Regions from separate parts of the Streptomyces sp. NPDC059248 genome, predicted to be linked through region 3. Evidence: riboswitches for the same ligand, from Rfam matches in the RefSeq annotation. Region 3 holds a riboswitch; each other region holds the start of a gene.
What was found. Region 3 has a riboswitch for cyclic di-AMP ahead of ACFXG1_RS24050 (C40 family peptidase). Riboswitches for the same ligand answer to the same signal wherever they lie in the genome.

Region 1 (2,254 bases), on a different contig from region 3:
TCGCGGAGCTCAATGGCCTCGAAGGCTCCGGTGGATGCACCGGAGGGCACGGCAGCACGGCCGGTGCTGCCGTCGTCGAGGCCCACCTCGACCTCGACCGTGGGGTTGCCCCGGGAGTCGAGGATTTCCCGGGCTACGACGACGTCGATGGACGGCACGAGCATCTCCTTCTGGGATGTGACGCGTGGGATGCGGGTTTTGTTTCGGCCCTTGCGGTCACGAGCCTAACCGGACGGGGGGTGTCGGCCCGCCGATGCCCGCCCCCTGGGACGAAAAAGAGTGCGAAGAATCCCGATGGGCGGCGCACCCGCGCCGCTACCCGCCGGTAAGGGCTCTCACCTGCGCCCCTGCCCGCTCAGACGGGTGTAAGGACCGGCTGTCGGCACGGCCGTCCGGCGCGGAAAAGGGGGAGCCCCGGACCGGCGCGTACGGGGGAAGTCGCGCCGGCCCGGGGCGGGGGCGTGCCCGCGCCGGAGCGCCCGGGGGCGGCTCGACTGTCGGGCACAGGGGGACGGACCCGTGGGGGGTGGGCCGCCGCGGGGACGGCGGCGGCCCGGGGTCCGTACGGGGATCAGCCCAGGTGGAGAAGCTGGCCCGGGAAGATGACGTCGGCGTTGTCGACGATGTCCTCGTTCAGCGTGAACAGCTTCTGCCAGCCGCCCTCGACCTGCTCGGCCTCGGCGATCTTGCTCAGCGTGTCGCCGGCCTTGACCTCGTAGGTGCCGTCGCCCTTGAGGAAGCTCTTGGCCGGACCCTGGGCCTTCTTCGACTCGGCCTTCTTCGGGGCCTCGGCGCGCTCGGAGCGGGTGGTCGGGGCCTCGGCGCGCTTCTCCTGCTTCGGCGCGGCCTGCTGCTTCGGCTGCTCCTGCTTCGGCTGGGCGGGGGCCTGCTCGGCCGCGCCGCCGCCGTACGGGGCGTTGGACAGGCCGACACCACAGGAAGGCCAGGCACCCTTGCCCTGGCCGTCGAGGACCTTCTCGGCGATCTCGATCTGCTGCGCCTTGGAGGCGAGGTGCGCGTTGGACGCGTACGCCGTGCCACCGAAGGCGGCCCAGGTGGACGGCGAGAACTGGAGTCCGCCGTAGTAGCCGTTGCCGGTGTTGATGGACCAGTTGCCGCCGGACTCGCACTGGGCGACCTTGTCCCACTCGGCGGCGGTGGCGGCGGAGGCGGAGGTGGCGCCCATCAGCGGGGCGGCGATGGCGGCACCGGTGATCCCGGCGAAAGCGGCGAACTTGGCGGCCTTGGACGGACGGCGGTGCTTGCCCTTGCTGGCGAACAGCATGACGGATCTCCCTCACCGACGCCTACGAGGTGAGCTGTCGGGTTCGGGCGTGGTGAGTTGCCCGGCCGTACGACCCCCGGGTCGTACGGCTTCACCCCGAGCCGGGTGCCCTTCGCCCTCACGGGCTCCGGACGGGACCGGCACAAACCTGGGTCCCCCGCTCCTGCCTTCGGCGCTGTCGCGACGACTGTTCCCCCCGACCGACGGCAGGATTCGGCGTGACGGTCAGTGGTGCCCGCTTTGGCGAGCGGTCCAGACCGTAGTCACAGCCGTCCCCGTTCTTCAAAGACGGAACATCGGGGTCAAATCACCCATCCCGCCCCTCCGGAACCTTGCGTTTCCGCAGGTGACACACGGAATCGCCGATTCCGGAAGGGCCGGAGGCGCGATCGGGCCGAAGAGACTCATGTCTCACTTATGCGAAACCCGACATTTAGCAGCAAACCACTACGTCAGTTCGGTCTCGCCGGAGGCTACTTCGGCTGAAGATCGAGGCTCTGGCCAGGCAGGATGAGGTCCGGGTCAGCTCCGACCACCTTCTGATTGGCCTCGTACAGCGCCGGCCAGCCGCCGGGGACGTCCCTCTCCTCCGCGATGGCCCAGAGGTTGTCGCCGGAGCGGACGGTGTACGTACCGTCCTTCGGCCCGGCTTCAGCCGTACTGTCCCCACCGGCCTTGTTGTCCGCCATACCCGTCTTGCCCGCGGTGCCCGGGTCGCCCTGGTTCCGCGCGTCGGCGCGCCCGGGAGTGTCACTCCGGGATGTCCGGTCCGGACCGGACATCCGGGACGGGTCGATGGTCTCCACGGCCGACGCGTCCGGGGTCGCCCCGGCCTCGGCGCCCGCGGTGCCCTCCGGGGCGCCGTCCGCCGCCGTACCGGGCTCCTGCGCGGCCGGACCGCGGTGCTTGCCGGTGCCGGACGCCTCCTTCTTCTCCTTGGCGGCGTCCGGCGCGCCCGCGGCGTCCGTT
Region 2 (2,254 bases), on a different contig from region 3:
GGGGTTGAGGCCCTTGCCGCGCAGCCACGAGATGGGGTCGATGACCGAGCCGCCGGCCGTCTTGACCTCCATGTGGAGGTGGTCGCCGGTGACGTTGCCGGTCGCGCCGACGCGGCCGATCATGTCGCCCGCGGCGACCTTCTGGCCGGGGCTGGCGTTGATCGACGACAGGTGGGCGTACATCACCTCGGTGCCGTCGTTCAGCTGGAGGATGATCTGGTAGCCGTACGCGCCCGCCATGCCCGCGGACTTGATGGTGCCCGCGCCGACGGCCTTGGTCGGCGTACCTGCGGCGGCGGCGAAGTCGGTACCGGTGTGCGAGCCCGAGGACCACATCGAACCGGACTGACCGTAGGTCGAGGTGATGATGTAGTTCGAGGTGGGGAGGGCGAAGCTCTTCGCCAGCTTGGCGATCCGGTCGGCCTCCGCCTTCTTCTTGGCTTCCTCCGCGGCCTTCTTCTTCGCGTCGTCCGCCTTCTTCTTGGCGTCGGCGGACGCCTTCATCGCGTCCTCGGCGGCCTGTTCGGCGGCGGCCTTCTCGGCGGCGGCGCGGCGCTCGGCGTCGGCCACGGCCTGCTGCTGCTCGGCCTGCTGGAGGATCCGGGAGCGCAGGGCGTCACCGGCGGCGGCGTCGGCCTCCTCGACCTGGGCGCCGGGGGCGCCCATCGTGGCGAGACCGGCCGGGGCGGGACCCTCGTCCTCGCCGCCGAGACCGTCGGGGAGGGATATGGAGATCGGGGCCTTGTCCTGCGCGGTGGCGATACCGCCCGCGCCGACGGCGGCGATCACACCGACACCGAGAACGGTGGAGCTACGGGCGAAGGCCCGGCGCTGCTGGCGCAGTACGCGGTGCTTGCCCCGGTTGGAGGCGATCGTCTCGGCGCTGGGGTTCCACTCGTCGGTGGACCGCTCGGGCCCGCCGTCCTCACGGAAGCCGGAGTGCAGATACCCGGGGCCTGCGGGGGCCTGCGGGGCAGGGCTGTTGGACGCCACTGAGGCGTACTCCTTTCCTTCCTTCTCGCCTACCGGGTTAGCTGACGGGTTCGGAGCAGGAAGGTCTCCTACGCGTGTCTCCGCAGGCTGCGGAGGCACCCGATTCACCCCAAGAAGTGGTTCCCCGGTTCCCTGACGGGATTCGGCGCATCAGCACGGAGCCACCCTGACGGCGACTGGGACGACCGTGCTGCGTTATCGAACGTTAATAGACACCGGGAATGTTTTCCAAGCCGTTCCTGATGATCGTTAAACCCGACCGGTGGATCAACCAGGACAGAAGATCGTCAAATCGGGCGAGTCACCCCGCGGATCATCGACCTGACACCCCGTCGACACGGACCCCGGCACTGACGGATCGTCAATCGGTATATCCACAGCGACGACGCGGTTACCCTCGGTCGAGAAAACGGCCGTGCAATGGCACATAGGCTCGGATACTTGGCGAAGGGTTGGTCAAGTCTTTATCCAAGACCCCGGAGCGCCGCCTGTCCCCGGGGTCGACCGGGGTCGGACGGGTCGTCGACCGCCGGCCGGGCGACGGCCAGCAGCGCCATGTCGTCCGTCGCCCCGCCGGCCGTGTGCCGCCGCACGTCGTCGACGAGCGCGTCCAGCAGCTCCCCGGGCCCCGGGAACACCCGGCCCCCGAGCCGCGCCCCCGGCTCGTAGAAGTCCCCCGCCGCGTTCCGCGCCTCGGAGAGCCCGTCGGTGTACAGCAGCAGGGTCGACCCCTCGGGCATCGGATGGGTCTCGGTCCGCCCCGGCCACTCCCCCAGCTCGCGCATCCCCAGCGGCAGGGCCGCGTCGTCCGGCGGCAGAAACCTCGCCCGGCCGTCACCGTGGAGCAGCAGCGGATCGGGGTGCCCGCGGTTGAGCATCCGTACGATCCCCGTCCCGCGCGGGATCTCGGCGAGCACCACGGTCGCGAACCCCTCGAAGTGGGCGATGTTCTCGTCGGCCCGCTCGTCGGGCCCTCCGCGCCGCAGGCCCTCCCGTACCAGCGCCTGCTCCAGCCGGTCGGCGACCTCCTCCAGCGTCGGCTCCCGCTCGGCGGACTCCCGAAAGGCGCCGATGAGGACGGCCACCGCCTCCACCGCCCCCAGGCCCTTGCCCCGGACGTCGCCCACCACCAGGCGCACCCCGTGCGGGGTGTCCTGGACGGCGAAGAGGTCGCCGCCGATGAAGGCGTCGGCGAGCGCGGCCTCGTACCGGGCGGCGACCCGCAGCCCGCCGATCTCCTCGGCGGGGGTGGGCAGCACGG
Region 3 (2,254 bases):
CGCGGACATGTCACCGACGTCGTCACGGAGTGGGGTCTGCCGCCCGGCGGGGAAGCCGTCGACACGGTCCGGCTGATCGTCTCCGAGCTGACGACCAACGCGGTGCAGCACACCTTCGGCCAGTCGCCGACCTTCACCGTGGATCTGCTGCTGGAGCGGGACGAGGAGCTGAGGATCGGGGTGACGGACAGCCATCCCCGGCGGCCGCAGCGGCTGCCCGCCGCCGTCCGGCAGGACAACGGCCGGGGCATGGTCATCGTCCGCAGCCTCACCGCCCACAGCGGCGGCCGGCTGACGGTCACTCCGACCCCGGACGGCGGTAAGACGGTCTGGGTGGCCCTGCCGTGGGCCCCGGCCGTACCGGACGGGTACGGCCGGACGGACCGGACCGGCGCGCCGTAACGCGCGGAACGCCGCCTCTCCGGCGGCCGGGAACCCCGCCGGGTCGGAGAGGGCCGGGGAAGCCCGGGACCGGGCGGTAAGGCCGCCGGAAGCCCCCGAGGCGCCTCGGGGGCCACCGGACCTGCTCCGGTCCCGGAGCCGGCGCCCCGGAGCCGGCGTAGGGCTCAGTTCCGCGGGGCTGTCACTTGACGCGCCCGTAGGAGACGCTCTTGGTCCAGATCTTGTCCAGCTTCACCCACGAACCCCTCTTGGGCGAGTGCCAGATCTTCCCCTTCCCGGCGTATATCCCCACGTGGTAGACACCACCCCGGCCGTGGAAGAAGACCAGGTCCCCGGCCTGACGCGACTTCACGGAGATCTTGCGGGTCTTGTTGTACTGCTGCTGGGCGGTCCGCGGAAGCTTCTTGCCCGCCTGCTTGTACGAGTAGACCGTCAGCCCCGAGCAGTCGAAGCGGGACGGGCCCACCGCACCGTACCTGTACGGTGCCCCCTTCTTGGACGCGGCGACCTTGAGCGCCTTGCCCGCGTGCGCCGTGGCGGCGGCCTGTGCCTCCGGCGTTCCGCCCGGTACGAGCATCGAGCCACCGAGCGCCGCGACGGTCAGTGCGGACACGGCGCCCGCCCGGCTGAGCAGAGACGGGACGTTCATCTGCGCACTCATGCGCAACCCTTCGTCAGCCGCCTGTGAAGGATGACCTGTCGGGTTCGGGCGGACGAAGGTGCCCGGCCGCTGACGCGGCTTCACCCCGAGGGACATCCGGATCGATCGCTCCGGCGGCCCCGTACTGCCTGGGTCCTCCACTCCTGCCGAATGCACTTCTGTCGACCAGTCATCCGGGACAGCGGCAGGACTCGGCGTCCGCCCGGACCGCCCCGCCGAGGTGACGGGGGCTTGTCGTCCCCCGGATCTTGACCCATCAAGTGCCGGATTTCGAAGTCAAAACGGCGATATGTGAGTTTCAACACGAATGCGCCGTTCGTATGAATCCGACCGTCCCGACGGCCCGTCATGGACGCCCGAAGGGCCCCTTACCAGGCCGGGAATACGACTGTCCGTTAGAGGGATCGTCGCTCCGGCGCAACTCGACCGTAGTTGTTACCCGTGGTCCGACTCCACCGATCGAGGGAGGAGTTATCCCACTCGTTCGGCGGTTGACGGACGGTCGACGGATCGTCAGCGCGGCGGCGGTACGGGAATCGTGACGCGGAATGTCCGCCTTTCGCCGTCGAGGACGCGCAGGGCCCTGGCGAGGGTCGCGGTATGCAGCTCGCTCTCCCCCCGGTGGTGCATCAGCGTCAGGGCGTCCCGGAGCTCGATCGCCCGCGCCACCAGGGCCTGCGCGGCGCGCAGTGCGCCGTAGGTGTGTTCCGAGCGGGCCGGGTTGATCCGCCCGACCAGATCGGCGACGGCGAGATAGGCGTCGAGCAACTCCCCCTCGGCGCGGGTGAGCGGGGGCAGGGGTGGAAGCTCGGGCCGGGGGACGGACGGGGTCATCGCGAGCCGCCGGACCGGGACGCCTTCCGGCTGTCGATCACATGGTCCACCAGGCCGTACTCCCGTGCGCTCGCCGCGTCCAGGAAGAGGTCGCGCTCCAGATCCGCCGCGATCAGCTCCTCCTCGCGGCCGGTGTGGCGGGCCAGCAACTCCACGGTCTGGGCGCGCTGGCGCAGCAGTTCCCGTGCCCCGATCTCCAGATCGGACGGCATGCCCCGCATCGGTTCGTCGAGGGCGGGCTGCTGGAGCACGATCCGCGCGCCCGGCAGGGCCATGCGCTTGCCCGGCGCCCCGGCCGCGAGCAGCAGGGCCGCCGCCGCGGCGACCTGGCCGATGCAGGTGGTCTCCACATCGCAG

Region 1: another riboswitch for cyclic di-AMP. It lies ahead of ACFXG1_RS12060 (transglycosylase family protein); the one in region 3 lies ahead of ACFXG1_RS24050 (C40 family peptidase).
Region 2: another riboswitch for cyclic di-AMP. It lies ahead of ACFXG1_RS19260 (M23 family metallopeptidase); the one in region 3 lies ahead of ACFXG1_RS24050 (C40 family peptidase).

The regions. Positions count from the first base shown of each region.
Region 1 is NZ_JBHYZV010000022.1:49,548-51,801, reverse strand. Features, by position in the region: gene eno (phosphopyruvate hydratase) at 1-158, opposite strand, end outside; gene ACFXG1_RS12060 (transglycosylase family protein) at 572-1,285, opposite strand; cyclic di-AMP (ydaO/yuaA leader) riboswitch at 1,290-1,470, opposite strand; gene ACFXG1_RS12055 (transglycosylase family protein) at 1,759-2,254, opposite strand, start outside.
Region 2 is NZ_JBHYZV010000041.1:59,776-62,029, reverse strand. Features, by position in the region: gene ACFXG1_RS19260 (M23 family metallopeptidase) at 1-993, opposite strand, end outside; cyclic di-AMP (ydaO/yuaA leader) riboswitch at 1,005-1,151, opposite strand; gene ACFXG1_RS19255 (PP2C family protein-serine/threonine phosphatase) at 1,458-2,254, opposite strand, start outside.
Region 3 is NZ_JBHYZV010000061.1:20,302-22,555, reverse strand. Features, by position in the region: gene ACFXG1_RS24055 (ATP-binding protein) at 1-402, shown strand, start outside; gene ACFXG1_RS24050 (C40 family peptidase) at 584-1,063, opposite strand; cyclic di-AMP (ydaO/yuaA leader) riboswitch at 1,067-1,228, opposite strand; gene ACFXG1_RS24045 (hypothetical protein) at 1,577-1,897, opposite strand; gene ACFXG1_RS24040 (ATP-dependent Clp protease proteolytic subunit) at 1,894-2,254, opposite strand, start outside.